3 regions of the Pseudarthrobacter woesei genome follow, and region 1 is predicted to be linked to each of the others. Evidence: riboswitches for the same ligand, from Rfam matches in the RefSeq annotation. Region 1 holds a riboswitch; each other region holds the start of a gene.
The links. A riboswitch is a leader RNA that binds a small molecule or an ion and turns the genes downstream of it on or off. The one in region 1 is predicted to bind cyclic di-AMP.
Positions count from the first base shown of each region.

Region 2: it holds a riboswitch for cyclic di-AMP, as region 1 does, so the genes downstream of both, ACZYZE_RS02990 (aggregation-promoting factor C-terminal-like domain-containing protein) here and ACZYZE_RS07815 (M23 family metallopeptidase) in region 1, are expected to answer to the same signal.
Region 3: it holds a riboswitch for cyclic di-AMP, as region 1 does, so the genes downstream of both, ACZYZE_RS18230 (NlpC/P60 family protein) here and ACZYZE_RS07815 (M23 family metallopeptidase) in region 1, are expected to answer to the same signal.

Region 1 is NZ_JBVAYU010000004.1:71,209-80,791, forward strand. It holds gene ACZYZE_RS07775 (DNA repair helicase XPB) at 1-116, opposite strand, end outside; gene ACZYZE_RS07780 (helicase-associated domain-containing protein) at 113-2,605, opposite strand; gene ACZYZE_RS07785 (hypothetical protein) at 2,616-2,849, opposite strand; gene ACZYZE_RS07790 (cold-shock protein) at 3,028-3,411, shown strand; gene ACZYZE_RS07795 (DUF3027 domain-containing protein) at 3,420-4,136, shown strand; gene ACZYZE_RS07800 (MFS transporter) at 4,181-5,515, shown strand; gene serC (phosphoserine transaminase) at 5,565-6,692, opposite strand; gene ACZYZE_RS07810 (iron-dependent transcriptional repressor DtxR) at 7,001-7,696, shown strand; cyclic di-AMP (ydaO/yuaA leader) riboswitch at 7,848-8,061, shown strand; gene ACZYZE_RS07815 (M23 family metallopeptidase) at 8,066-8,890, shown strand; cyclic di-AMP (ydaO/yuaA leader) riboswitch at 9,029-9,198, shown strand; gene ACZYZE_RS07820 (NlpC/P60 family protein) at 9,508-9,583, shown strand, end outside.
Region 2 is NZ_JBVAYU010000001.1:617,724-627,306, reverse strand. It holds gene ACZYZE_RS03025 (EamA family transporter) at 1-643, opposite strand, end outside; gene ACZYZE_RS03020 (hypothetical protein) at 736-1,230, opposite strand; gene ACZYZE_RS03015 (SixA phosphatase family protein) at 1,369-1,896, opposite strand; gene ACZYZE_RS03010 (dodecin family protein) at 1,951-2,154, opposite strand; gene ACZYZE_RS03005 (winged helix-turn-helix domain-containing protein) at 2,545-3,405, opposite strand; gene ACZYZE_RS03000 (response regulator transcription factor) at 4,084-4,824, shown strand; gene ACZYZE_RS02995 (HAMP domain-containing sensor histidine kinase) at 4,936-6,408, shown strand; cyclic di-AMP (ydaO/yuaA leader) riboswitch at 6,573-6,732, shown strand; gene ACZYZE_RS02990 (aggregation-promoting factor C-terminal-like domain-containing protein) at 6,731-7,492, shown strand; gene ACZYZE_RS02985 (glyoxalase superfamily protein) at 8,060-8,437, opposite strand; gene upp (uracil phosphoribosyltransferase) at 8,511-9,146, opposite strand; gene ACZYZE_RS02975 (phosphatase PAP2 family protein) at 9,159-9,583, opposite strand, start outside.
Region 3 is NZ_JBVAYU010000021.1:931-10,513, forward strand. It holds gene ACZYZE_RS18220 (DNA alkylation repair protein) at 151-819, shown strand; gene ACZYZE_RS18225 (hypothetical protein) at 843-1,112, opposite strand; cyclic di-AMP (ydaO/yuaA leader) riboswitch at 1,281-1,481, shown strand; gene ACZYZE_RS18230 (NlpC/P60 family protein) at 1,486-2,238, shown strand; gene ACZYZE_RS18235 (dihydrofolate reductase family protein) at 2,347-2,904, opposite strand; gene ACZYZE_RS18240 (helix-turn-helix transcriptional regulator) at 3,139-3,336, shown strand; gene ACZYZE_RS18245 (serine hydrolase) at 3,635-4,723, shown strand; gene ACZYZE_RS18250 (DUF1918 domain-containing protein) at 4,779-4,970, shown strand; gene ACZYZE_RS18255 (DUF5129 domain-containing protein) at 4,994-6,451, opposite strand; gene ACZYZE_RS18260 (DedA family protein) at 6,610-7,260, shown strand; gene ACZYZE_RS18265 (LpqB family beta-propeller domain-containing protein) at 7,330-7,863, shown strand; gene ACZYZE_RS18270 (DUF5671 domain-containing protein) at 7,860-9,530, shown strand.

The DNA.
Region 1 (9,583 bases):
GCGCGCTCCAGTTCCGCGAAGGGCGCGATCGCGTGGCGGGCTTCGGTGGCCAGCTCATGGTCAACCTCAAGCAGGATGGTTTTGTCACTCTGGACGATCAGCGGTCCATCGTTCACTGGAGCAATTCCTCTGCGGCCTCTACGTCAATAATCCGGTGGATGGACAGTACACGTTCGGTTTCCTTGTCCGGATCAAACACCCGGACCCGTCCACCGTTTACAGCTACCGGAACAACGGTTTCGCGGACGGCATTCCCCATGCTGTCAACCACATTCATCACCACGCGCTGTTTCAGCCGGATCGCCTTCTGCAGGGTTTCCAGCCCAAGCTGGGTCGCCTCCTCGCTGCCCGCAGCCGCCGCGGGGTGGCCGCCGGTCCCGCCGGCCGCGGGCCGCTCGCTGCGCAGGACCGCCAGTTGGGCGTCGACGTCGGCCTCCGGAGGGGCGGTGCGCGGGGCGCTGTAGACCGGACGGGTGCTGCCCGGCACTGCGGTGCTGCGGCGGAGCCGGACGAAGCCGGACTCGGATTCCTCCACGGCCGGGGACAGCCCCAGGCTGCGAAGGAGCTGCGCCGTTTCCCGGGGCGCCGCGTGCGCGATCAGTACGGTGGGCGCAATCTTGATCAGCCCCAGGCCGGAGGCGGCAGAGGTGTTGAGCAGTTCCAGGATGGCGGTTTCGTCGTCGCTCTGGATGAAGCTCGCCGCGGGCCCAACCCGGAGCCTGGCGTGCCGGGCGGCGGTGTCTTCGATGAGGTAGCTGAGCGGCTGCGGGATGGCAGTGGCCGAGTGCAGGCGCAGGAACTCAAGCAGGGACTGCGCCTCCTGGCCCGCGTCGAGGGCACGCCGGACCGAAGAGACGGAGAAACGGTAGATGGTAGCCGGGCCCTGCCCTTCGGCGTCTGCCATGGTCAGGAGCTTCTCGCTCAGCTCCGGTGCGAGGTAGCCCGGCGCCACCGCGGTGAGGTCCGCCTGGAGCAGCACATGGTTCAGGGCCGCCGGCAGGTGTTCGCCCAGGATACCCAGGGCGTCGTCGGGCTGCTCGGCGGCGATCGCCGCCCCGATCTGGGAGAGGGCCCCGGAGCCAATCAGTCCCAGCATTTCCGCCTCGGCCAGGACGCCGCGGATCAGCGAACTGAAGCGCCGTGCCATCCGCGGCTGCGTCCAGTCGGCGCGCTCCAGCACGGCCGCGGCGTCCAGTACCGGGGCCCGGCCGTCCGGCGCCGCGGCTTCCCGGGTGAGTTCGCGGAGGATTTCCAGGATCCGTTTACGGACCACCGGGGCGTCCGGCCGCTGGGCCTCCGCGGAGAGCGCGTTGATGGTTGTGCCGGCCGCGCCGCGGTGTACGGCGGGGCCGGAGGTGACGCCGTTGACGGGCTGGCCCACCAGCGAGGGCGCGCGCTCGCTGGCGAGCCAGGCGTTGACGAGCCAGAGCCACTGCTCCTGCCTCGGAAGCGTCAGCCACTCCAGCTGCGGGGGCTGGACCCAGGCGGAACTGTCCACGTCCAGCCGCAGCAGACCGGACAGGGCGCAGAGCTCGGCCAGAACCCCCGCCTCGTGCAGTTCGATCCGCAGGGCGTCGGACAGCCGTTTCATTTCCCGCACGCCGACGCCTCCGCTGCGCAGCGTGACGAGGGGCTGGTCGCGGACAACGTAGAGCAATTCACCCACGAGCCGCAGGGTCTCTGCGATGGCGCCCAGGGCCGCGTTGCGGCGCAACGCGGCACTCGTATAGCCCAGCCGAGGCGCGGGGGGCGTCAGGGCGAAGCTCTCGATGACAAAACCGCCGCGCAATGAAATCCCGACGCTGTGCGGGAGTTCCACGTGGGCGGCGTCCAGCGGTACCAGCAGGCCGCGGGCCAGGAGCCAGTCCACCGGCCCGACGTCGGCGCCCTCGTTGAGCACGGAGGCCCGCCGTTGCGCTTGGGGTACCGCGCCCATGGCCCAGTTCCCGAACCGGGCCAGCAGCGCCGTCGTGCGCTCCGGGGCGGCCGCGAGGATCTGCAGGAGGGATGCCGGCGTTGCTGTCCAGTGCTGCAGCGACAGTGCCGCCTCCATCGGCGTTGTGGCGAGGGAGATCGCTGCGCCGCTGCGGTGTAGCTCCGCGACGAGCTGCACGACGCGCGCCGCGAATGCCGGCTGGAGCCGGACCAGTTCGGTGTAACTGCGCCCCAGCCCGGCCGGGTAGATTCCGATGACGTCCTTCAGGCTGCCCACCGGAAGGTAGTACCGCTGCCTTGCGGCGGCGGGCGACGTTCCATGCGGAGGTTCAGCCCGGTGCACGAGGGCCAGTTCCTGCAGCGAATGCAGCATCTTTTCAATCGAGGCAAGCGTGGACCCGCTGATCAGCTTTTTCAGTGTCGCAGCGGAGGCGCTGTGCCCGGTGTCCGTGTTGGTGCAAAGGTGCAGGGTTTCCAGCACCTGCATCTCGGGGCGGTTGAGCCGCTCCAGCGCCCGCTGCACGCTCACGCGGCCGCTCGCGCGTGCGGCGAGGGCGGCGAAGTCCGGGACACCGGGGGAGATGAGGTCCGGCCGCGCGGAGAACAAGGCCCGCAACGAGTCGTCGCTGCGTGCCTGGAGTTCCTTGCTGAGCGCGCGGATAAGGGACATCAGACCAACGTTACCTTTCGCCGGGTCCACGCGTCCGGCGCCGGGCTGCGGCCCCGTCGAGTACGAGGAAGAGCATCAGCAGGAAAGCCAGCGGCAGCCCATAGAGGGCGGCGGAGGTGACCCAGACAGGGGCCACAGTGTTGGCGAAGGCCATAGCCATGACTGCGCCGACGGCAATCAGGGACAGCACGGCGACGGCCGCCGCCATGATCAAGAGGGGCCGCCGGAAGCGCAGTGGTGTCATGGGAGTAACGCTAACAGCCCGGTCCAGCCCGCGCCCCAACGCCGCAAACCGGGTCCGGCAGGATAACCTTGAGGGAACAGACCAACATGGTCCGGGCAGCCACACCCTGAACCCGCATATCAATGCGGATGCGGTGGCCGCCGGCTGTGTCCCCAGCAGAACGAAGAAGGTTGATTACGTGCCTACCGGCAAGGTCAAGTGGTATGACAAGGAAAAGGGCTTCGGATTCCTCGCGGGCGAGGACGGCCAGGAAGTCTTCCTGCCCAAGTCCGCACTGCCCGAGGGCATAACGGATCTGAAGGCCGGCACCCGCGTCGAGTTCGGTGTGGCCGACGGCCGCAAGGGCGCCCAGGCCCTGGGCCTGCGGGTACTCGACAAAACACCGTCCATCGCCAAGGCCAAGCGGCCCAGCGCGAGGGATCTCGCGCCGCTGGTGCAGGACCTCGTCTCCGTCCTGGACAACCTGTCCGGGACGCTTTCCGCGGGCAAATACCCGGAAGGCAACAAGGGTAAGGCGATCGCCGTCGCCCTGCGTAAGGTTGCCGACGAGCTGGACGCATAGGCTCGGCGATGACTCCGGAACCTGAACACAACGCGCCCGAAGCCTCCGGCACCGCCGGATCCAAAATCGCCGGATCCAAAACCGCCGGGTCAAGTGCAGCCGGAGCCAAAGCGGCGGGGTCCAAGCCGCGCGCCGGGGTTCCTGCCTGGCGCACCGGCAAGCCCGACGCCGTCCTGGCCGCCGCCGTCGACGTCGCCCGCACCGCGGTGGAAGGCATCGCCGCGGCCGAGCAGATCGGCCCGCACCTGGGCGCCAAGAGTGAGGGTGACCGTCTGGTAACCCACCTCTTCGAATCGAAGCTGGCCGGCTACGGGGGCTGGCGGTGGTATGCCGTGCTCACCCGCAACTCGCGGTCCAAGGCCGTCACGGTCGACGAGCTGGGCCTCCTGCCCTCCGACGACTCGATCCTGGCGCCCGAGTGGGTCCCGTGGGCCGAACGTGTGCGCCCCGGGGACGAACAGGGAGACGAGGCAGGGGCCGAAGTCGCCGCTTCCGAAAGCCAGGACCAGGCTGTCGGCGAGCCTGCCGCGGAGGACGCCCCGGCAGGGGCCGACTCCTCGGTAGGGGACGGTTTCGAGGAGGACGACACCGCCCCCGAAGACGACTCTGATGACGCGGACGGCAACGCCGACGGCGCCGGCGACGAGTACGACGCCGACGACGTGGAAGTCGACGCCTCGAACGACGAGGCGTCCGGCGAAGCGGCCTCAGACAAGCTCGACTAGGGGTTGGAACCGGCAGGGGAGACGAGCTGTGGAGGCCGGGCATGATGTCCACCTTCAAGTCCCTGCACGTCCTGAACTACCGGATCTGGTTCATCGGGGCGATCATCTCCAATATCGGCACCTGGATGCAGCGCACTGCCCAGGACTGGCTGGTCTTTGACCGCCTGACCGAGCACGACGCGGGCGCCATGGGCATCACGATGGCACTGCAGCTTGGGCCTCAACTCTTCCTGGCTCCGGTGGCGGGGCTTATGGCCGACCGTTTCAACCGCAAACAGCTGCTGGTCGGAACGCAGTCCGCGATGGCGCTTCTGAGCGCGGGCCTGGGCATCCTGGTGCTCTCCGGTGCCGCGCAGCTCTGGCATGTCTACGGCTTCGCCCTGCTGCTCGGCGTCGTGTCGGCCCTCGATGCCCCGGTGCGCCAAACCTTCGTCTCCGAGCTGGTCCGCGACGACTACCTGCCCAACGCGGTGGCCCTCAACAGCGCCTCCTTCAATGTGGCCAGGATGATCGGCCCCGCGGTGGCCGGCCTCCTGACGGTGGCAGTCGGCCCCGGCTGGGTCTTCCTGATCAACACCCTCACCTTCGTGGCGCTGCTGCTGAGCCTGTGGAAGATCCCCAGGGCCTCGCTCCGCCAGTTGCCGAAGGCCGCCGCGGGCAAGGGCCGGATCCGGGAAGGGCTGCGCTATGTGCGGTACCGGCCGGACATCGTGGTGGTGCTCGTAGCGGTCTTCATCGTGGGAACCCTGGGGCTGAACTTCGTGCTGTTCATCGCGGCCATGGTCGGAACGGAATTCGGCCTCGACGCCGGAGCCTTCGGGCTGATGAACTCGATCATGGCCATCGGCTCCGTGACCGGGGCGCTGCTGGCGGCCGGCCGGAAGAAGCCCCGGCTGCGGGTCATCTTCGGGGCTGCCGGGGCGTTCGGCGTGACCTCGGGCATCGCCGCCCTCGCGCCCAGCTACTTCTGGTTCGGCGTCGCGCTGGTCCCCGTGGGCCTCTTTGCGATCACCATGATGACCAGCGCAAACAGCTACGTACAGACGACCACGGACCCTGTGATGCGCGGCCGGGTGATGGCGCTCTACATGGCGATCTTCATGGGCGGCACACCCATCGGGGCGCCGCTGGTGGGCTGGATCGCGAACGTCGCCGGCCCCCGCTGGTCCATGAGCGTCGCGGCGGCCTCCGGCCTGGTCGCCGCGCTGATCGGGCTGCTATGGATCATCCGGGCGAAGCGGCTGCGGATCCGCTTCGACCGCAGGGCCCGCGGGCTGCACTACTTCCACGTCGAATCCGGGCGCGGTGCCGGCGGTTCCGGCGGTCACGCGAACGGCGCCGCCCGGGAAACAGACCCGGACGACGCCGTCGATCCCTGACGCGTCAGCGGTCAGTGTGCTGCGTGCTGCGTTTTGTCGAGCCGGAAGATTACTTCTTCAGCTCGCCCACGACGAAGTCGATGCACTCCAGCAGTGCCGACACATCGTCCGGCTCGATCGCCACGAACGTGGCAATACGCAACTGGTTGCGTCCCAGCTTGCGGTACGGCTCGGTGTCCACGATGCCGTTGGCGCGCAGCACCTTGGCGATCGCCGCGGCGTCGATGGAGTCGTCGAAGTCGATCGTCGCGATCACGTTGGAGCGGTCCTCAGCCTTCGCCACAAAGGGAGTGGCGTACTCCGAGGCCTCGGCCCAGCGGTAGATCCGTCCGGCCGAATCCGCCGTGCGCGCCGAGGCGAAGTCCAGTCCGCCGCTTGCGTTGAGCCACTGCACCTGGGCGTCCAGCGTGACCAGCGTGGCCAGGGCCGGGGTGTTGTAGGTCTGGTTCAGCCGCGAGTTATCAATCGCCGTCTGGAGGTCCAGGAAGTCCGGGATCCAGCGGCCGCCGGCCTTGATCCGGGCCGCACGCTCCAGCGCTGCCGGAGAAAACAGGCCAAGCCACAGGCCGCCGTCGGACGCGAAGTTCTTCTGCGGGGCGAAGTAGTAGACATCCGCCTCGGCCACATCCACGGCCAGGCCGCCGGCCGCGGACGTGGCATCGACCAGCACAAGGGAACCTTCGTCGGAACCGGCCACACGCCTGACCGGGGCGGCAACGCCGGTCGAGGTCTCGTTCTGGGGCCACGCGTACACGTCGACGCCGGCCTCCGCCTTGGCCTCCGGACGCGTGCCCGGCTCGGACTTGATGATGGAGGATTCCGCGAGGAACGGTGCCTTGTTCGTGGCCGAAGCGAACTTCGAGCCGAACTCGCCGAAGGACAGGTGCTGTGCCTTGTTCTCCACGAGGCCGAAGCTGGCAATGTCCCAGAACGCCGTGGAACCGCCGACGCCGAGGATGACCTCATAGCCTTCGGGGGCGCGGAAAAACTGGCTGAGGCCATTACGCACAGAGCCAACGAGGCCCTTGACCGGCGCCTGGCGGTGGGACGTACCCAGCAGCTTCGTCGACGCGGCGAGGGCATCCATCTGTTCCGGACGGACCTTGGACGGTCCGGCGCCGAACCGGCCGTCCCTGGGCAGGAGGTTTGCGGGGATCGTGATGCTGGTGTCGCTCACAGTGGCTCCAATTTTTGATCTGGTACAAAGCGCTGGTACAAAGTGTGGCTCCGGAGCTGGCCCGGCGGGGTGGCTGCAACGGAGCCTACTTTCATTCTGCCTGACTGCGCCGGACTGGCGGGAAAGGAGCCCGACATAGTCCGGTCATTGAAAACGTTGCCGGGGTACCGTGGGGCGCCGCGAAATTATCCGGACAAATTCAAAATAGGCTAGGCTGTCCTGCGAGCGTACGGCCGAGCTCGCCAGGGCTCATCCTGCACGCGGTACGTGGGAATGACGCAAGGACAGCGCTCGAGGAGCTGAGCTGAATGACGGATCTGATCGATACTACGGAGATGTATCTTCGGACCATTCTGGAGCTTGAAGAAGAAAACATCGTCGCCCTCCGCGCGCGCATCGCCGAGCGGCTCCGCCACTCCGGGCCCACTGTTTCCCAGACCATCGGACGCATGGAACGCGATGGTCTGGTGGTTGTTTCCGGCGACCGGCACCTTGAGCTGACCGAAACCGGCCGGAAACGTGCCATTGAAGTCATGCGCAAGCACCGTCTGGCCGAACGCCTCCTGGCCGACGTGATAGGCCTCGATTGGGCCTACGTCCACGAGGAAGCCTGCCGCTGGGAACACGTGATGAGCGAACGCGTGGAGCGGCGGATCTTCGAACTGCTCAACCACCCGACCGTTTCCCCGTACGGCAACCCGATTCCTGGCCTCGCCGAACTCGGAGGCCCGCCGTCCCCGCCGCACCCGGTCGGTGTCGTGAACCTGCTCGAAGCCATGGCCGGCTACGGAGCCGATTCCCGGATCACGGTCAACCGGCTTGCCGAGCCCATCCAGGTGGAGCCGGAACTGCTTGTCCAGCTCGACGAGGGCGGGATCCGTCCCGGTGCCCGAGTCTCGCTGGAGCGCGTCGGCGAATATATCTCGGTCCGAGTGCCGGATATCGAGGGGGCCCTCGAGCTGCCGCCCGAGGTCGCCGCCCATGTTTTTGTTACGGTCGGTTAACCCCACTTCAGCCATCACTTGTGGGATGACCCACAAGTTGTGCACTACTGCCGATAACGGATTTATCACCGGGCGGCTTAATCGCCTATAGTTGATGACTAGTACCGATACCAAAGCGTTATCTGATCCGAAGCCGAGCTCTGCCAGCGGATCAGTCGCAGAGTCACCTTCTGGCAGGGGCGGGGGAACCACTTCCGGCTGTTTCAACACAGCCTTGGGGTGAAGTCCGTCAGCGGCAAGCACACTCCAGTGAGGGACTTTTTTTGGATGCCTCTGTGTCTGGGTGCTTGCTACGGCGGACCGGGTCTTTGATCTCTCTGACCCGAATCCGACAGCTAACTTCGCAGGCTATCCAGAGAGGAACCGTTCTTGACCACCCAGACCGCCAGGGGCCGCCGCCGTGCGACCGGCCCCGCTCCGGAGCCGCGTCCGACCGCCGCCTCATTGGCCGACCGCCCACGCGACGCGCACCGCGATGAACGCCGCGGCCGCCGCAGCCCGTTCCGGCAGGTCACCGACTTCGCCGCCGCCAGCGGTGTTGGGCAGAAGGCCGGCATTGCCCTGGCCGCCACGGGTCTGATCCTGACAGTCACGGTCCCCGCGACCGGTCCGGTCACGGCCACCAACGCCGGTTCGCCCGCCGGATCAGTCTCCGCCGCCGCCCAGCCGGATGTTACTGCCGCTGCCGCCGCCAAGATCGACTTCAACCGCACCGCCGTCACCACCCAGGGTGATCCGGACGGCAAGCTCAAGCAACTGCTGAGCGCCCAGGCCGCCGGCACCATCACGCGTGCCGCCTCTTCGGGAAGCCTTGGTGCACCACTGGATCGGATGGACACCGTTTCAGCCTTCGGGCTGCGCGTCAGCCCCATAACCGGCGGTTCCGGCGAGTTCCACCGCGGCCAGGACTTTGCGGCCCAGTGCGGAACAGCAGTCCACGCTGCCGCCAGCGGCACCGTCACGTTCGCTGGATGGCACCCCTACGGCGGCGGCAACCGTGTGGTGATCGACCACGGCAACGGCCTGGAGACCACCTATAACCACTTGTCCTCCTCAAGCGTCCGCGTCGGCCAGCAGGTCTCCCGCGGCGATGTCCTGGCGATGAGCGGGACCACCGGCGCCTCCACCGGCTGCCACCTCCACTTCGAGGTCATGGTCAACGGCGAAGTCGTGGACCCCACCGGCTGGCTCTAAGCCAAGCCGATGGGTCACTCTCGCATTCCTGTGACACGCCGTGATCTGAATGTGACATTGAATCCCAACTGCTGTACCGTATGAGGTACGCCAACTTTTCCGAAGTTGGCGCTCTTGAGTGGATTGCCTAGCTCTGCCACCGCTCAAGGTCCGTTCGCATTACATCGTCTGGCAGGGGCGGGGGAACCAATTTTGGTCTTCGAAAGAAGACCTTGGGGTTAAGTCGCAAAGCTTCCCAGGAAGCGGCGCGGCCGGGTGACTCCCATCCGAATCCGACAGCTCACCTCGCAGGCATTGGGAGAGGCTACTTTTCGTGTCTTCACGCCACAATGCTGCGCTTCACCGCGCTTGCGCGGCTCTTACGAGCCCGCTGGAATCCAACGTTCGTGCTGCCCTTGCCGGCGCCCGGAATGGATCCCACACCGCCGTCTCAATCTCTGCTGAGTCCGGCCCGCAGGCCAAGCACCTGCATGCAGTTCCCGTTTTTGGCGCGTCTTCGCATTACACCCTTCGCTAAGTAACCCATTCGGGGCGATCCGGCGTACCCCCAAGATGCCGGAGCGTCCTCAGACTGCGCCCAAAAAGCGCTTTCCAAGGATCACGAAAGAGAGAACTTAATGACTACTCGTGCAATCGCACGGCACCGCGCCGAGGTCACCAAGACCAACTCGCTGGCTGTCATTGCCAAGGCTG
Region 2 (9,583 bases), on a different contig from region 1:
CGCTCAGGACGGTCACCGGTTGCACGTCCACGATGGCCTGCGACACCGCGGCGGGGCCGTCCACCAGCAGTGACAGGCCCAGCAGTGGCAGCGGAACCACTGCGCCGGACCACACCACGAGGCCCAGTCCCGAGGCAGCCTTCGCCTTGCGGGCCACGACATTCCCGGCGGCCCACGACAGGGCGGCGGCCAGCACGATGATGAGCGGCAGCACCGGGGCCACCAGGCTTCGTCCGACGGCAACGATGGCGAGTCCGGCGATGCCCAGCACGACGCCGGCGAACTGCCGGCGGCTGGGCCGTTCGCCGAGGAAGCCGGCAGCCAGGAGCACCGTCAACAGCACCTGCGCCTGCAGGACCAGGGAGGCGAGGCCGGCGGGCATGCCCAGCCCCATGGCCAGGTAGAGGAGACCGAACTGGCCGGCGCTCATCAGGAGCCCCACGCCGATGATCGCCTTCCAGCTGACATCCGGCTTCCGGATGAAGAAGATGCACGGCAACACCACGATCGTGAAGCGCATGGCTACGAAGAGCAGCGGGGGCATGTCTGCCCCGTCCGGGTGCAGGCCAAGGTCGATCGCGACGAAGTTGACGCCCCACAGCACAGCGACGAGCAGGGCCAGGGCGGAATGGCGGGGGTTCACCCTCCCACTATGCCGGTTTTGGCGGCGGTCCGCCCCTGCGACGGGGGCTGGGGCCGGGGCTCAGGGCCGGCGTCCGGGGCAGAGGTTCCGTGTCAGAGGTTCCGGGGATGCTCACCACGGGGCTGGTTGTCCTCCGGGTTGGGGGCATGGTCGCCGGCGTCGGGGTTCCGTGCGGTGCGGTCCCGCCGGGGTTCCTCGCTGCTGCTTCCTTCGGAGGTCGGTTCCTCCTGCGCCTGGGTATGGCCGCGTTCGGTGGTGACAACGTCCGGATCCAGCTCATCGGCCTTCCGGAGCTGCTCCTGGGCACCGGCATGGCCCCGTTCCGCCTCGTCCTGGCGCGCGCGGGCTTCCTCGCGCAGACGCTCGGCGTCGACTTCTGCCTGTTTGGCGTCCGCCTCGGCGCGGGCGGCCTTGGCTTCGCGTTCCTTTGCGCCGAGCTCGTCGGCCCGGGCGTGCTCGCGCATCTCCACGGCCTTGTTGCGGTCCTCGGCCACCTTGCGCCTGCGGCTGAAGAGGATGGCCGCTGCGGCGATGGCGAGCACCACCACGACGCCGACGATGATCCCGATGAGCTGTCCTGAATCCACGATGATCCACCTTTTCTCTGGGCCCGAATTTACACCTCAGTAAACAGCATCAGTAAACAGCAGAATCGCCGGCATGACCATGCGTTCGGGGCCGGATTCGGGGCTCGATTCGGGCACCCGGTAGCGCCGTGAAGCCGGCTACTTGGCGCGGGGAACCTTGAAATGCGTGAGCCGGGCGTCCTGGCCGTCCAGCTCGGCCCAGGACTTCTCGGTCTCCATCACGGTCAGCCCGCTGGTGGGGTACCGGGTGGCTGCGTCCATGTAGGCATCATGGTTGGAATCACGGGAGGCCAGATGCATGGCGAGATCCTGCACGCCGGGCATATGGGAGATCACCATGAGGGTGGTTACGGTGTCCGGGACATGGTTGATGACGGCCAGCATCCGCAGTGCCGAGCTGGCGTAGAGCCCGTCCTCAAGTTTCGGCGTCGGGGCTTTGTCACCCAGTTCGCTGCACACCCAGGTGCAGGTCTGGCGGGTCCGCAAGGCACTGGAGCACAGGATGAAGTCGGGGATCACATCATGCCTGAGCAACCATTTTCCGGCCAGCGGCGCATCCCGGTGGCCGCGTTCTTCCAGCGGACGGTCGTGATCCGCGACGCCGCCTGGCCAGTCTGCCTTGGCGTGGCGCATGATCACCAGCCGTTTGATGTGATGCGCGCTCATGGGTCAATCCTAATGCGGAGGCTGATCCCCCAGCGCACAGCCCACGGAGGCTAGTCAGTCATCGAGGATAAAGGTCACTTCCAGCACGACGTGCCAGGCAACCACTGCGCCGTCGTTGATTTCAACCTTCTGTTCCTTGACCCACGCGCCGGTCACATTGCGCAGTGTCTTGTTTGCCCGGTCGACTCCTTCCTTGATGGCAGCGTCGAACGAGGTCTTGGAGTTGGCGCTCAGGGTAGTAATACGTGCAACAGACATGGTTCCTCCCAATAGTCGGATCAACGCTCCGAGCCTACGCCGCACTCCCGAAACACAACAGAGTCCAGCAGCCGCCCAACAGCCGCGAAGGCACATGCTCCTCAGCCGGTGGCGCACAAAAGCCACGTGCCGGCCAGCGAGGGAGCTGAAGCTTAGCGGCACATCCCGAAAGCGCGCAGCGTGGCGTTTTGCGTAGTGCCGCATCGCCGACTGAGGAACGAAGGAGGAAGAGAGCTGGCCGGATTCCTTGTCCGAGCTTGCGAGGTCAAGGGAGCCAGCGAACGCTAAGGCACGGCAAATGCCACGCTGGGCGCGTGGAACCCGAGGCGGGGAAAGCGAAGCGCCCGCCCCCTGCAACAGGGAACGGGCGCTTTGTGTGGACCAAAAAGCCTAGATCGAGTATTCCGGAGCGGCCCAGACAACCACCTCGGGGTGCTCATAGAACCGGTACCCCTGGCCGCGCACCGTCCGCACGGTATTGGCGAGGCGTCCGAGCTTGGAGCGCAGGCGGCGAATGTGGACGTCGATGGTGCGCTCATTGGGCACCTCTTCGGCGTTGCGCCACAGGCCCTCGAGCAGCTCGTCCCGGCCCACGGTGCGGGTGCCGTTCTCCACGAGGTAATTCAGGAGCTCGAATTCCTTGAACGTGAGGTTCAGGGATTCGCCGTCGAGGTGGACCTCGCGGCGGGCAAGGTCGATCAGGACGCCGGAGGGACGCGGATCCTGCGGCTGCTGCAGGCGGGCCGACTCGGCGCGCTGCCGGGCGCCAACGGTGGGGTCCCCGAAGGTGGAACGGACGACGTCGAGCGCGGAACCCGGGGCGCTGGCCGGTGCAACGGCGACGGCGGCGTAGCTTTCGGCACCGGCAACCAGGGACTGGGCATAGGTGCGGATCTCCTGGGCAAGCTTGGCAATCGATGTGCCGGCAGCCGCCGCAGTCTCTTCGTCAATGCCCATGTAGAGCACAAAGCCGCGGGCAACGTTGTCGGCCGGGGCGGGGCGGACCGGGCTACCGTTGCCCGGGGCAATCACGGGAGTGGGCGCCGTCGCGGGGGCGGCCGGGACGGCGCGGAGCTGTCCATAGGAGTTCGGGTTGTAGCCCTGCGCCGCGTAGCCCGGGGCCGGGAAGCTGTTGCCGGATCCGGTGGGGAACGACGGGCGGCCGCCGAAGCCCTGGCGGATGCCGGAGGCCTGGCCGGCCTTGCTGGCGTTACGGACGGAGATATGGACGTATCCGGATGCAACTGACATGGATTGCTACCTCAATGTGAATGGCCGTCATCGCGGCTCGAATGCTATTTTTCCCCGCAATGAAAAGTGGGGAGGGGCGCCCGACGCTGGGCTGGGGGCGAATGCCTAGAAACTCTCGGGGGTGTAAAAGTTAGGCGTGCATTCGACAACAGCGCATCTCGGAATCAGCGGGTGCGCTGAACCGGGAAGCTGCGGCTGCAGGTGCTGTTGAGTTCTTGTTCACAATTGAAGTGTGCAACGTAACAATGCGAACTTGCAAGTAACAATGGATCCCGGCGTCCACATTGTGAGACAAAAAGCAGAAATGTAGTGCAGATCACAATTCTGCTTTGCCAATCAAATAACAAGTGTTATGCACACTGGGCGCATTCCAGCGGGTATGGCCGAAGATTCTTCGCCACATAGGGACTATTTCCCGAAACGATTCACGGTAGGGCAATTCGGCAAAACCGTTTGCCTACTGATCATCCAAAGTCCACCGTCCCACAGAGTGGTCACCCGCCGGGCACCAAAAGGCCTGGCGGCCGGGTGTCGCGGGCCACAATTGTCCACGGCGGCAGTTGGCTCCCACTGTTCGCTCCGATGCCGCGGCCACGTCCAGCTCGCTAGGCTGGGATTCACAGGTGCCGCACAGGATCCCCAAAGCCGCGCCTAACCGGCAGAACGGAGAGTTGTCCCATGGCCACCTCGCACTCCATGACCAACAACCTCCCCCAACTCTCGCATCCGGACGGCTCACCCATCCGCGCCCTCGTCGTCGACGACGAACCCAGCCTCTCCGAGCTCATGAGCATGGGCCTGCGGATGGCAGGCTGGGCGGTCGCCACTGCGGCCGACGGCCCCGAAGCGGTCAAGCTCGCCAGGGAGTTCCGCCCCGACGTACTGGTGCTCGACGTTATGCTTCCCGGGTTCGACGGCGTTGAGCTGCTCGGCCGGATCCGCGCCTTCGCCCCGGAAGTCCCCGCCCTTTTCCTTACTGCCAAGGACGACGTCCAGGACCGGATCACCGGCCTCGCTGCCGGCGGCGACGACTATGTCACCAAGCCTTTTAGCATGGAGGAGGTGCTGCTGCGGCTGCACCGCCTGGTCCAGCGCTCCGGCGTGGCAGCGATGGACACTGCCGAGCTCGTGGTCGGGGACCTCGTCCTCAACATCGACACCCGGGACGTCACGCGGGCCGGAGAGGAACTGCACCTCACGGCGACGCAGTTCGAACTCCTGCGCTACCTCATGGAGAACCCCAAACGCGTCATCAGCAAAGCCCAGATCCTGGACCGGGTCTGGGACTACGATTTCGGTGGCCAGGCAAACATCGTCGAACTGTACATTTCCTACCTCCGCAAGAAGGTCGACGCCAACCACCCGCCCATGATCCATACCGTCCGCGGCGCCGGCTATGTCCTGAAGCCGGCTGAGTGATCCGTGCCAACACGCACCAACAGGACAGGCGCCGATAGGACAGGCGCTTCCGGGCGAAGCTGGCGCAACCCGTCCACCTGGCATCTGCGCACCCGGCTGGTCCTGGTCGCCATGGGCCTGCTTGTGGCGATCTGCGGTGCCGTCGGGGTGTTCAGCTATGCCTCAATGGACCTGTTCCTGACGAAACAACTGGACTCGCAGCTCGAGCAGGCGTCCGAACGGGCCCGGGAATTTGGCCGCCCCGGACCCGGGAACGGGGACGGCCGGCGGGATCCGCTCGAAGCCCGGGGCCAGGGCGTCGGCACCCTGAATGCGCGGATCCTCAACGGCGCCGTCAGCAGCGCCGCCTTCCTCGCCGACGACGCCAGCCGCAAATCCCTCTCCGCCGAGGACATTGAGATCCTCGTGGCGCTCACCCCCACCGGCGGCCCCGTTGACCGCACTCTCTCCGCCGGCGCCTACCGGCTCACTGCCGCCCGGGCCCCCTACGGCGACGTCATTGTCACCGGGCTGCCGCTCGCCGAGAAGCAGAACACCCTGGGCTCGCTCGTGTGGACCATGGTGGTGGTCTCCGCCGGCGGCCTCGTCCTGATCGGCCTCGCCGGCACGGCCCTAATCCGCCGCACCATGAAGCCGCTCGAACAGCTCTCCGAAGTGGCCACCAAGGTCGCCCGCCTCCCGCTCGACGCCGGCGAGGTGGCTCTCGCGGTGCGGGTTCCGGCGTCGGCGGCGCATCCCGGCACGGAAGTGGGAAGTGTTGGCTACGCACTGAACCAGATGCTGGACAACGTCTCCAATGCCCTCGAATCGCGGCAGCAGAGCGAAATGAAGGTGCGCCAGTTTGTGGCCGATGCCTCGCACGAGCTGCGCACCCCGCTGACCGCCATCCGCGGCTACACCGAGCTGATGCGGATGACCGAACACTTCACCCCGGACGGGGAGAAGTCCCTGGCCCGGGTGCAGAGCCAGTCCGAGCGGATGACCACGCTGGTGGAAGACCTGCTGCTGCTGGCACGCCTGGACGAGGGCCGTCCGCTCAAGTTCAGCGACGTCGACCTCACCCAGCTGGCGATCGAGGCGGTCAGCGACGAGAAGGTCATGGCCCCGGGCCATGTCTGGCAGCTGGAGCTCCCGGAGGAACCGGTGGTGGTCCGCGGCGACGCGACCGCGCTCCACCAGGTTCTGGCCAATCTGCTGTCCAACGCGCGCAAGCACGCCGGGCCCGGCACGACAGTGATCACCGCGGTGGTGCGGTCCGCCGACGGGGGCGCCGTAGTGACGGTGACGGACAACGGCAGCGGGATCGACCCCGAGTTCGTCGGCAGGATCTTCTCGCGCTTCGCCCGGGCCGACGCCGCCCGCAAGAATCAGGCAGTGACGACGGCGGCACATGCCAGCGTCGCGGCGCCCGGCAGACCGGGGGTGCCGACGGCGGCGGTTCCCACTGCCGAGGGGACCAGCGGGCTGGGCCTTTCCATTGTGCAGTCGATCGTGGCGGCCCACGGCGGGACCGTCGAAGTCACCTCCCGGCCGGGCCGCACGGAATTCGCCGTACTGCTTCCCGCCGGACCGCCGCCGGCCTAGCCCACCGAAACGGAGAGCGGAGCCAATCGGGGAGCGCAAGCCGACGCACCGCCGTCGTGCTTCTCGTTACCGAAATGTGACTTAAGCGTCCGGCTCCTGTACCGTTTTTAGGGTGCGGCCACCACTGGGGCCGCATATCTGGACGGACGCCAAACTCTGCCGCTTCCCGGATTCCGCTCGACCAGGCAGAGGCGGGGAACCCAGAGTTCCCGGGCATTCTGCATCTTTGCACCCTTGGGGTGAAGCCGACACGTGAGGTTCCGTGCGGCCGGATATCGCATCCGAACCCGACAGCTAACTCCGCAGGCGTTGAGAGGCGATCATGACTGACTTCAAGGCACCAACGCGCCACGAGAGCGCTAACCGGGCAACCCGCCCAACGGCATCGCGCCACCGCGCCGAGGAAACCCGACCCGCATCAGCCCTGTCCCGGTTCACCGCTGGCCTCGGATCCACCGGCCGCCGCGCTGCCCTCGTTGCCGCCACCTGCGCCGTGCTCGTAGGGGTGGGGGCCGCCGGGCAGGCCGCCGAGACTGCCAACCGCAACGCCAACGCCGGCAACTCCAGCGAGGCGTCGGCCACCACCGCGGACCCGCTGACGCACCTTGACTTCGAAAGGGTCCGCGTCGATTCGCAGTCGGCCCTGCCCGGCACCGCCGGCATCGCACCCCAGGCCGCCGAAGTGAAGCCCGCCGAAGCCCCGGCGGCCGCGGCGGCCGTGGCTCCCGCACCGGTTCCTGAACCGGCACCGGCACCGGCCAAGCCGGTTGCCGTCGACGACCCTGCCGGCGCGCAGGCCTACGCCGCCGCGCAGCTGGGAGCGTACGGCTGGGCTGCCAACGAGATGCAGTGCCTGCAGAAGCTGTGGACCAAGGAATCCGACTGGAAGACCACCGCCACCAACCCCAGCAGCGGGGCCTACGGTGTGGTCCAGTCCCTGCCGGCCGAGAAGATGGCCAGCGCGGGCGCGGATTACCGGACGAATTACCGGACCCAGATCAACTGGGGCCTGAACTACGTCAAGGAGCGCTACGGCTCACCCTGCGGCGCGCTGAACTTCCACTACGCCAACAACTGGTACTAGGCAGCACAGGCAGCATAGAGCACGGCCAATAGGGAGGCCCCGGATCCGCTGGATCCGGGGCCTCCCGCCTGCCTGTCAGGGAATGGGTCGCCGGAACCACGGTCCCGAGGGCGCCACTCGTGGGCATTTTCGCTAGTTCGTCGGGGGGCTTGGGCCGGGCCAAAACCCTTTCGCGCCGGGGGGACATGCCCATTCCTCGCACCCGGGACAGGTCATAACCGGAATATGTCCCCGTGCCAGCGGCCGCGCTCCTTCCCAGTTGCCCGCCGCAATGCCGCCTGCCGGCCCGAGAAAAGCCCGGATTCCCGCGCACTTTTGGCTTCCGGCGCCGAAGCAACTGGGAAGGACCGTCACGGTACGGGCGCGCGCGGCATGTCCGTCCACGCGTTGGTGTGTCCGACGGCGGGGAACCGGGCTGCTCCGCGGGAGGACATGCCCAGTCCCCTCACCCGGGACCGGGCACAACCGGAACATGTCCGCCCGCTGGCCCCAGAGCGGGGCATGTCCCCTGAGCCCGGCCAACCCGCCCCTTGGATCCAAACGCCCGACGAACTAACGAAATGGCCGCTAGCCGTTCGGACGGTTGGGGAGGTACTGCACCGCCCATTTGTTGCCGTCTGGATCGGCAAAATAGACGAAGTGCCCCCAGGACTGGACATCGACGTCGCTGACGTCCACACCGTTGTCCTTGAGCTGCTTGTGCGCGGCGTGAATGTCACTGACCACGAGCTGAAGTGTGGAGGCGGTGCCTGGCGGCGCGTCGGTGATGCCTTCTCCCATGGCGATCGAGCAGCCGGAGCCCGGCGGGGTCAGCTGGACGAACCGGATACCGTCCATGGGCCGCTCGTCGAAGTCGGCGTTGAAGCCCACCTTGTTGACGTAGAAATCCTTGGCGCGGTCCACATCGGACACGGGGACAAACACAAGTTCAAGTTTCCAGTCCATGGGGGCCAGGCTAGTCCCGGCCCGTATTTTCCGGAACCCTAGGCCGCCGGCGTCAGTTTCGACGGCGGCGGGCCTAGCCGGCCACGCCGTAGAGGCGGTCGCCGGCGTCGCCCAGACCCGGCACGATGTAGGACTTTTCGTTGAGCTTCTCGTCGATGGAGGCCAGGACGATGGTCACGTTGGCGTCGGCAAGTTCTTCTTCCAGCTTGGCCAGACCCTCCGGGGCGGCCAGCAGGCAGATGCAGGTGACGTCGGAGGCGCCGCGCTTGAAGAGGAACTTAATGGCCTCGCGCAGTGTGCCGCCCGTGGCCAGCATCGGGTCCAGGACGAAGATCTGGCGGTCCGTGAGGTTCTCGGGGAGGCGCTCGGCGTAGGTGATGATGTCCAGGGTTTCTTCATCCCGTGCCATGCCCAGGAAGCCCACCTCGGCGGTGGGGACCAGCTTGGTCATACCCTCGAGCATGCCGAGCCCGGCGCGCAGGATGGGGACCACCAGCGGGGTGGGCTTGGTGAAGGCGGTGCCGATCGTGGTGCTGACCGGAGTCTCTATGGTCACCGGCTCGGTACGGACTTCGCGGGTCGCCTCGTAGGCGAGGAGCGTGACGAGTTCCTCGGTGAGCTGCCGGAAGACCGGGGAAGGGGTGTTCTTGTCCCGCAGAACGGTGAGCTTATGGGCGACCAGCGGGTGGTCCACAACGAGAATGCGCATGGGTCAAAACTATCACCCGGCGGCTGTTGACCCGCCCGTGGGGCCGCGGGCGCCGACGTCGTCCGTAGTGGTGCCTTCGCTCCCGGCAGCAAGGGTGGCGGGGCCGCCGTCGACGCCGTTCGCGCGGCCGGTGCCGGCGCCGTCGGGGCGTCCGTCCCGGAGGTGCGCCGGGTGGTCAAAGGTCGGCGCCGGGCCTGCATGCTCGCGGTGCCGCAGCGCATGGAACAGCCGGTGGGCCAGGATCACAATGCCCAGCCAGGCAAGTCCGAGAAGCCACGCGGCGATCACATCCGTCATCCAGTGATGCCCCAGGAAAACCCGGCTCAGGCCCATCGCCACGATGAAGATCACACCGGCGGCGATCACCGCGGCGCGGGCCGAGGTTTTCTTCAGCTGGAGGCAGGTCAGATAGACCAGCACACCGATGACCACGGTGG
Region 3 (9,583 bases), on a different contig from region 1:
CGCGGCCATGCCTCATACTAGTGACCCGTCCGGGATAGGCCTACGCCGGCGGCCTGACCGCTGACCCCGCCGCCTTCGGCGAGCTATTCGTTCAGAAGCTGCTCCGGGAGTTACCGAAGGCCCATCCAGAGAGTGCGAAAGAATGAACCAATGAGCGACGCCGGCGAATTCATGGACCTTGCGCTGCAGCGCGAGTCGTCATGGAGCCGTGCGGAGGACACGCAGGCTCGGCTCGGCACCGCGTCGAAGGGCACCGAGCTGCAGTACTACGGCGCCTCGGTCGGAGCGGTGCGCGGAACCGTCCGCGACGCCCTCCGCCGCCACCCGGAACTGACGCACGATGACATCACTGCCCTCAGCTCGGAGTTGTGGGAGGTACCCGTCTTCGAGCGCCGCCTCGCCGCCGTCGTGCTCCTGCAGTCCAGCGTCCGCCTGCTGACCAACACGGACCTGACCCGGATCGAGCGCTTCATCCGCGAGGCGCAATTGCGCGGGCTCGTCGATCCGCTCGCCATCGACGTCGTCGGTCCCATGATCGCGGGGCTCGACGTCGTGGGCGGGGTGCGCGCGGACAGCGTCCTGGACCGCTGGGTGCGGGATCCCGACCACTGGTTGCGCCGTGCCGCACTGCTGTCCCCGCTGCGTGCGCTCCGGTCCGGTACGGGGGACTGGGCCCGATTCGTCCGCCGCGCCCGCTCGGTGCTGGCAGAGCCACCCGGGCTCAGCCGGTTGGACGACGACGGCGCGGCGATCGCCACAGAGGCGGTCTCCCTGGTGGTCGCCGACATGGCGAGGCACCGGCCCGAACTGGAGTACTGATGGGCCGATTCGCAGCGACGTGCCTACGCGGCCGGGCGGCGCTCCACTACAGCGTAGGCCTTGCCGTCCAGGAACTCCCAGTCGGTGACCACCATAAAGCCCGCAGCGTCAACGCGGTCATTCAGGACGAAGACGTCAAAGCCGCCGTCGCGGGGCTCAGCATCCCACGTGGACACATGCACTTCCCCGCTTTCCAGGACCAGCAGCTCGGTATTGACGCTGAAGTCCTCCCGAGGCTGGTTGCTTAGCTGGCAGATGGCGACGCAGTGGCTGGTGACTTCGCGGCTGTTCATTTCGGGCCTCCGCCTCGGGGGAACGCTGATGGCATCATCCTATGCCGGGGGCCGGGTCCAGCGGGTGCAAAAGACCGCCCGCGACCACCTCCTCCGTTACCTCAATGTGACATTCCGTGATCATACCGTTACCGTTGTTAGGTGCCTGTTGCTTCGAAACAGGCGCCCCCCAGCCGATTGCCTAACTCTGCCGCGGCCCGGGGGACAACTCGCAGCAACGTCCGGCAGAGACGGGGAAACCACTTTTGACCCGCTGTTCGCCAGGGGTCTTGGGGTGAAGCCGCACAGTCCGAAGTTAGGGCCAGAGTGCGGCCGGGTGCCTTCCATCCGAATCCGACAGCTCACCTCGCAGGCATTGGGAGAGGCTACCTTTATGACTTCCAGCAATACCCTTGCGCCTAAGCGCGCCGACCTTCGCAGCAAACGCCGTTCCGCAATCCTGTCCGCCAAGGCAGGCATCTTCGGCCGCCAGGCTGCAGTGATCGCCGCGGCCTCCGGCCTGGTGCTCAGCAGTGCCATGGCCGCCAACGCCGCCGAGGCCCCCGTCCAGCGCGACTCCGCACCGGCGTCGTCCGTCGATGTCAAGGGCCAGGTGGGTGCACCGGTCCTTGCGGATTCCGCAGTCCAGATCACCTTCGAGCGCCCGGCCGTGGCTACCGCCCCGGCCCCGGTGATCGAACAGCCCAAGCCCGTAGCAGCCCCGGCCGCCAAGGCGCCGGCAGCGGCCCCGGCAGCCGCCAAGGCCGCGGTGAAGGTCCAGGCAGCGCCGGTCGCTGCCGCCGCTCCCGCCGCAGCCCCGGCGGCCGGCGGCGTAAATGCCACTATGGTCTCCGCCGCTTACGGCCAACTGGGCATAACACAGGATTGCACCGCCTTGGTCGAGAAGGCCCTTGGCGCAGCCGGAATCCCCGTCGGCGACCTCGGCCCGATGCAGTTCATGAACTACGGCAGCGTAGTCGGCGATCCCCAGCCGGGCGACATGGTAGTTCAGTCCGGGCACATCGGAATTTACGTCGGCAACGGTCAGGTGCTCAGCAGCGGGATGAACGGCAAGAACCAGACAGTGGTTCACCCGCTGTCCTGGCTCACCGCCACCGGCCCCGTGACCTTCGTCCGCGCCGGCTAGCAGCACCCGCCAGCAGCGTGCAGAAGGCCGGTTGATCGGTTGCCTTGGGGGCCGCGGATCAACCGGCCTTTCGCGTGCCCGGGCCAGCCCGCCAGCCGGTCCGGCCGGTCAGCCCGCGTACCGCAGCAGCACCACGCCGTTGCCGAAGACGCGCGTCTCCAGCAGCCGGAGCTTTGTCAGCGTATCCGTCTCCTGAAACAAGGGCTTGCCGCGTCCGATCAGGACCGGGTGGACGTAGATCCGGTACTCATCGATCAGGCCGAGCCGCCGGAAGGCCGCCGCGATTTCGGCCCCGCCAAGCGCGAGGTCCCCGCCGGACTCTTCCTTCAGCTTCACGACGTCCTCAACGACGACGTCCCGCACCACCGCGGTATTCCAGCCGGCCTTCGCCAGGGTCCTGGAATAGACGATCTTGGGCATGTCCCGCCAGATCCGGGCGAAGTCGATCTCCGGTGCAGTGCTCGAGGGGTCCTGGTCCGCCGTCGGCCAGAACCCGGCCATCAACTCATAGGTGACGCGGCCGTCCAGAAAGGCGCCCATGGTCCGGAGCTGATCATTGAAGTGATGGTGCAGTTCCTCGTCGACCATGTGCCAGCTCAGGTCCTGCTCCGGGCCCTCGATGAATCCGTCCAGGGATATCTGCATCATCAGAATGACCTTGCGCATCGCGGGGCTCCTTCATCTGGCTGTGGGTTATCGCTCCAGCGTACGCCGGGGCCCGGACCAGAGGCAGGGTCAGAACCGGCGAGGCCGTCCGGCGCCGGGCGGCAGCATTGAGCCGAATCAGGCCGCACCGCCCGCATGCCATACCGGCAGCATCTTGCCGAAGCGCGGAATCTGGGCCACGATGAACGAACTGGACTGCCGCCACCGGCAGTATCCTGCCGGAGGGGAGGAGCCATGCGTGACGTGGCGTCGATTGCAGCGAGCATCCGCAGCGCCCGCAAGGACGCCGGCATCACGCAGGAAAACCTGGCCCATCTGGCCGGCACCTCGGTACGAACCGTCCGGGCGATCGAGACCGCCACCGGAAACCCCTCGCTGCGGGCCGTGATAGCCGTGAGCAACGTGCTGGGCCTGCAGCTTACGGTGCGCTGACTCCCGCCCCGGGAGGGTTCCTGCGGCCGGCACTGGACAGAAATCGCCGACAATCTGGGCCTGCCGCAGCGGCCGCAGCCTTCACCGAGCGCTAGTTGCGCTCCCGGCGCCGCGATCTGGGCGCCTGACCCAAGGTTTTCCAAAGCGAAAACTCTTGCGCTCGGAGCCCCCGCAGAGCAGAATTCAGAAACTTTGAAGCCCCTACCGCGGTTCTAGCCCACGGAGGATCAGCATGCCTGCGAACGTGTACGAGGCGACAGCCCACCCCAGCCCTTCGCTGTGCCGGGGATGAGGCCCGATGGAAAATTGGGGGCCCGGCCGCCACTACAGCAGCGGCCGCCACACGCATGTTGCCACCCGTCGGTCCGGCTGGCGCCTGCCGGAACCGTTGGGCCGGATCCGCCGGCATCGCCTGACGGCGGCCGCCGCCGCACTCGCCCTGGTTTCGGCGACCTCCTTCTGCATTGCAATCCAGGCCAGGGTGCCCGCCGACGCCGTTGCACCTGCCGGGGCGTCCGTGTCCGCCGCTCCCAATTCCCCGGGAACGGCCGGCGGGGAACACACGGTTCCTCCGGCGTCCGGGCTGCCGCCATCCGACGTGCTTTCAGCTGTACCGCCGTCGCAAGTACCGCCGTCGCAAGTGCCGCCGACGACGGCGCCGCCGCCGGACGCCGTCGTCCCGGCCGTTGCGGTGCTGTCCATCAGTCCGAAACTCGACGCCCAGATCAATGCCGTCATCACAGCCAACAGCCGCTACCAGGTGGGCGTGGCCCTGATTGATGTGACCGACGGTGTGGTGCATGACTACGGGGTGAAGGCAAAGTTCGTCGCCGCCAGCACGGCGAAGATCCTCGCCGCCTCGGCCTACTACCATCTGGTGGAAACCGGCAAGGCCTCCCTTGCAGCCCGGATGGGGGTATCAACGGCCGGCGTCCAGATCCGGCAGATGGTCCAGCAGAGCAACAACGAATCGTGGGCGCTGATCATGGCCGCCGTTGGCGCTAGGGGATTGACCGACTATGCGGCGTCAATCGGGATCACCTACGACCGCACGCTCAACACCCTGACGCCCGCCGAGACGGCGCGGACGCTGTACCGGCTGTACACCGGCCAGTTGCTCAACGCGGCGAACACGGGACAGTTGCTGTCCTACCTGCAGCACACCAACTATGAATCGCTGGTCCCGGCCGCCGTCCCCGCGGGCATCACCGTTTACCACAAATACGGCCTGCTCTTTGGCAACCTGCATGACGCGAGCATCCTGGTGCAGGGGGAGCGGGCCTATGTCTTCGTCGTCTACACGCTGGGCCGGGATACGTCCGACATGGCGGCCCGAACCCGGGTCATCCACCAGCTGACCAAAACGATTGCGGCCGGACTCTTCTGACGGCCGTTCCCCCGAGGGGCCGAGAACCGTACGCTGAAGAAGGGAGGTGAACGCCATGAAAGCAGCACAAGGAGACCGCATCATCATCCGGGGCACAACGGTCGAATCCTCGGACCGGCACGGTGAAATCCTGGAGGTCAGGGGATCCGACGGGTCGCCGCCGTACCATGTGAGGTTCGACGACGGCCACGAGACAATCATGTTTCCCGGCGGCGACTTCGTCGTCGAACCCCGCCCAACAGCCTGACGGCCCGGCCCGGAATCCCGGCCCTAGAAGCTGGACGAACTGCCGGAGCCGGAGAAGCTTCCGCCGCTGCTTCCGTAGCCGGTGGTGCTGCCGCCCCCGCCACGGGCGCTGCCGACGTTGCTGACGCCTGTGTTAAAGCCGGAATTGAATGTGGGAACCGAAAAGAAGTAGTAGGACGGGTAGACCGTGCCCAGGATGCTGGGCTCGTAGGTGCGGCCGTACTTCGCCTTGGTCCCGGCTTGGGCGCTCTCCATCTCCTTGCGCATCAGCGCGGCTTCCTTGTCGTTCTTCGCGAAGCCATCGATGACGGTGTCGGCGTGGTTCTTCAGCAGTTCGGAGAGGTGGGTGCGCGCGTCCCGCAGCCGGTCGAGGGCCGTTTCGGGGGTGATTGTTCCGTCCGACAACTCGGACGTCCAGCGTTCGAGTTCCCGGTGGCTCTGATCCCGGAAGGACCGGAGAGCGGCCGCCGTCGCGGAGTCGCCCTCGGCATGGCGCTTACTGAGCATCTGTTCGAGGGCGGCGAGGTCGTTGCGGAAGGGTGCCAGCTGCCGGTCCCAGGCCGGGGCCCATGAGCTGCCCCGGTTGAGCAGGGCATTGGTGTCCGCGATGACGTCGTCCAGGACGTCGAGTTCCTCTGCGGCGTCGGCGAACTGCCGGACCGTTCTCAGGTTGGGCCGCCGGCTCAGGTCCCTGGCGGCCAGGGCGTGCACCTGGTTGGAGAGTCCGGTGGCGGTGTTGTACTTCGCCATGAAGGTGCGGTGCTTCTCCAGGACGGTGCTGCCATAGCGCGAGGCTTCGGGGATGGTGCCGGCATTGAGCTCGGTGACCTGCAGGTCCATGCTGACGTTGGCGTAGCTGGCATCCCCGCGGGCCAGTGCCTTGCGGCTGTCCACCCGGGTCCGCCAACGGACGATCAGCCAGGTAGCAGCCCCGGCGACAGCCACAGACGCCGTCGTCCAGGCCGTGATGAGGAAGGCGGTGGACCGGTACCAGGGCTGGTTGATCAGTTCCGCGCCGCGCTGGATGCCGGCAACGGTGCCGTCCGTCCACTGGGCATCGCGCAGGAGTTCTTTGGACGCGTTCTGGATGTCATCGCGCTGTTCGGGGGAGACCTTGCGGTCTTCCCCCATATAGGTTCCGACATGCCGGCCCACCGGGTCGAGGGCGAAGATGAACAGCCCGTCCGCCCACTTCTGCCCGTCGGCGCTGATCCAATCGGGATGCTCGGCGCGGGCAAAGCGCAGGACTTCCTCGTTGAGGTTGTCCGCAGCGGTGCCGTTGTACGTATACACGGCCACCTTGGTGGGCTGGTAGAACTCGATGGACTGCACCGCCGGCAGCAGGGTGTTTCGGTCCAGCACTCCCGCCCGGTCCTCCACAACGACGTCGACCGGCCGGACCGCGTGTGCCGCCGGTCCCGCGCCCACCAGTCCGATGAGGACCAGGACCACGACGCCGAGGACTTTCCGCAGAATACCCATTTGTTGAGCGTAGTGCCTGCCTCCGGCCGCGTCGACGGGAAGTGCGCGCCTGCCTTCGCCTCCTGCCGTAGCAGCGGTTCGGCTAGGCTGGCCACCGAAGCCTGCAGGGAAGGGAAGCGTGCGCCGGTGGTCAAGGATACTGAAGGGCGGCTGCCGTCGTGACGGCTCCCGGCCCGGTTGACGATCTCACCGGTGTTGTCGGGTTCGCCGCCCGCGCCGTCGATGCGCTGGGGGAGTGGGGGGTAGGGCTGTTCACCCTGGCCGAGACGGTATTCCCGCCGATTCCCAGCGAACTGATCCTTCCGCTGGCAGGCTTCCTGGCCAGGCTGGGTTCCATGAACCTGGTCCTCGTCTACTTCACCAGTATCCTGGGCGCGTATACGGGCGCGCTGCTCCTGTACTGGCTGGGAGCGTGGCTGGGGCTGGATCGTTCGATCCGTTGGCTGTCCCGGCTGCCCCTCGTAGACCGCGCGGACTTCGAACGGGCCGCCGGCTGGTTCCGCCGCCACGGAAGGTCGGCGGTGTTCTTCGGCCGGCTATTACCGGGCGTTCGCAGCCTGATTTCGCTGCCGGCCGGTGCCCAGAAGATGAACCTTGTGACCTTCAGCCTTTTCACTGTCGCGGGGAGCAGCCTGTGGAACGGTCTGCTGATCGGGCTGGGGGCCCTGCTCGGGTCGCAGTACCGGCTCATCGACGAGTATTCGCGCTTCCTTAACTACGCCGTCTACGCGGCCGTGGCCGCGGTCGTCGGGTGGCTGATTGCCCGTAACGTCAAACGCCGGAGGAACCGGACCGGCCGGGACCGCTGAGTGCGTCCGCCGCCGAATGAGGCCTAAAGACACCGTGACGGGGTGCCGTTGCTCCTCCATACTGACGGCATGAGCCCAGAGGCGAAAGACCCCGAGCCGCAGCCGCCGCCGGCAGCCACCCCTGCGGAGCCGGCAGCACAGGAGCAGGCACTGCGGAAGCAAGACCGGACCCTCCTCGCCATACTGGCCGCGATCGCCGTACTGGTAATCGTGGCCCTGGTTGTTGTGTTCACCCGCGGGGAGCCGGCGGCGCTGGACGAAGGCACTCCCGCCGGTGTGGTCCAGCGCTATTCCGCCGCCGTGATCGCCGGCGACGAGACCGCCGCTGCGGCATATCTGAGCGACTCCGCCAGAAGCTCGTGCGTCAACGTGGAACGGATGGCAGTGGACAACCTCCGGGTCACCCTGGTCGCGACGACCGAACGTGCGGAGTCTGCCGATGTGAAGGTACTGATCACGGTGTCCGAGGGCGGCGGCCCGTTCGGCAACGCCGAGTACCAGGTCGACGGTGGCTTCGATCTGGTCAAGTCCGGCGGCAAATGGCTCATCGACAACGCTCCCTGGCAGCTGACGGTGTGCCCAAACCAGGCGGTGAAGCAATGAGCGCCGGCACGGACGTGGGGTCGGCGCAGCGCACCGTGCGGCGTCTGATCACGTACGCGCTGCTGTTCGCACTTGTGGTGATCGCCGCCGTCGGGCTCAGCGGACTGGTGGGACGGCTCCTGATTGCCGGCACGGAGCTGGCTGTGGGGGACGTCGCCGGGCTGGCGCGCTCGCTGGCCTTCGCCCTGATTGGCGGCCCCCTCGCCGCGGTCCTGTGGTGGGCGGTGTGGCGCAGGCTCGGCGACGAGTCCGAGCGTGCCTCCGTCGGCTGGGGCCTGTACCTGGCCGGAGCCTGCGCGTTGTCCCTGATCATTGCCACCAGCAACCTGCTGAGCACGCTCGCCACGCTCATCGGCGGGCAACCGCCGCAATGGCGGCTGTCGCTGGCCACCGGGCTGGTCTGGGCCGCCATCTGGATCTGGCACCGCTGGATGTGGCGGCATGACAGGAAACGTCCCGCCGACCTCGCCGACGTTCCCACGGTGATCGGTACTTACTACGGGCTCGTGTTGGGCGTCGGCGGCGCCGTCACGGCGCTGTCGGCCCTGCTTGATGCGGCCCTGCGCGGAGCCACGGTGGTGGCAGCCGTGGGCGAGCCCTGGTGGGTGTCGGTGCTGCAGTCGCTCGCCTGGGCCGCGGGCGGCGGGCTGGTCTGGTGGTGGCACTGGAAGCACGACGGCGGCCAGCGGCTGCGCACCGGGCTCGCCAACGTGGCGCTCATCCTTGTCGGCGTACTGGGCGCGGGAATCCTCACCCTCGGCGGCGCCGGAGTTGCGCTGTTCGTGCTCCTCCGCCTGGCGTTCGACCGCGCCGGTCCGATGGCTGTCCTGCTCGAGCCACTGGCCCCGGCGCTCGCCGCAGCCGCGATCGGCTCGCTTGTCTGGGTCTACCACCGGGGCCTGGCGCGCGGCCGGGCGGACTCCACCCGGCTGGGCGGGAAGCTGGTGACCTCCGGCGTTGCCCTGGTGGCAGCCGCCTCCGGAATCGGCGTGATCGTCAACGCCGCCCTCGCGATGGCTGCGGCCCCACTCGCCGGCTCCGGGGTGCGCACGCTGCTGCTGGGCGGGATCAGTTCGCTCCTGGTGGGCGGCCCGGTCTGGTGGATCTCGTGGAAACCGCTGTCCTGGAAGCCCGCGGCAGGTGGATCCGGGGCAGGGTTGAGCGCCCGGCGCGTATATCTGATCGTGGTCTTCGGGCTGAGCGCCGTGGTCGCGGTCATCACCCTGCTGGTGATCGGTTTCAGGATGTTCGAATACTTCCTGGCCGACGTCGCCGGCGGGACCCTGGTGGAGCGGATCCGAGCCCCGCTCGGCCTGCTCGTGGCCACCGGGCTGGCCGCCGGGTACCACTTCGCCGTCTGGCGGCACGACCGGGCCGTCCTCGCCGCAGCCGGGCCCGCCCGGAAGCGGACCATCGGCCACGTCATTCTGGTTACCGGCTCCGATCCGGCACCGTTGCACCGGGCCATCGAAGAGGCCACCGGCGCGGTTGTGACCGTCTGGCGACGGGCCGACGCCGGCCCGGCTGCCGCAGCTGCCGCAGCGTCTGCGGACGCGGCGCAACCCGCAGGCCGGCTGGCGGCAGCGCTGGAGGGCGTCACCGGAAAACGGGTCCTCGTGACGGTGAGCCCGGACGGCAGGATCGACGTTGTGCCGTTGCTGGGCTGAACTGCGTCGAACCCTGGCCGGCCTCACCAGCCCGCATCACTGGCCAGCGCTTC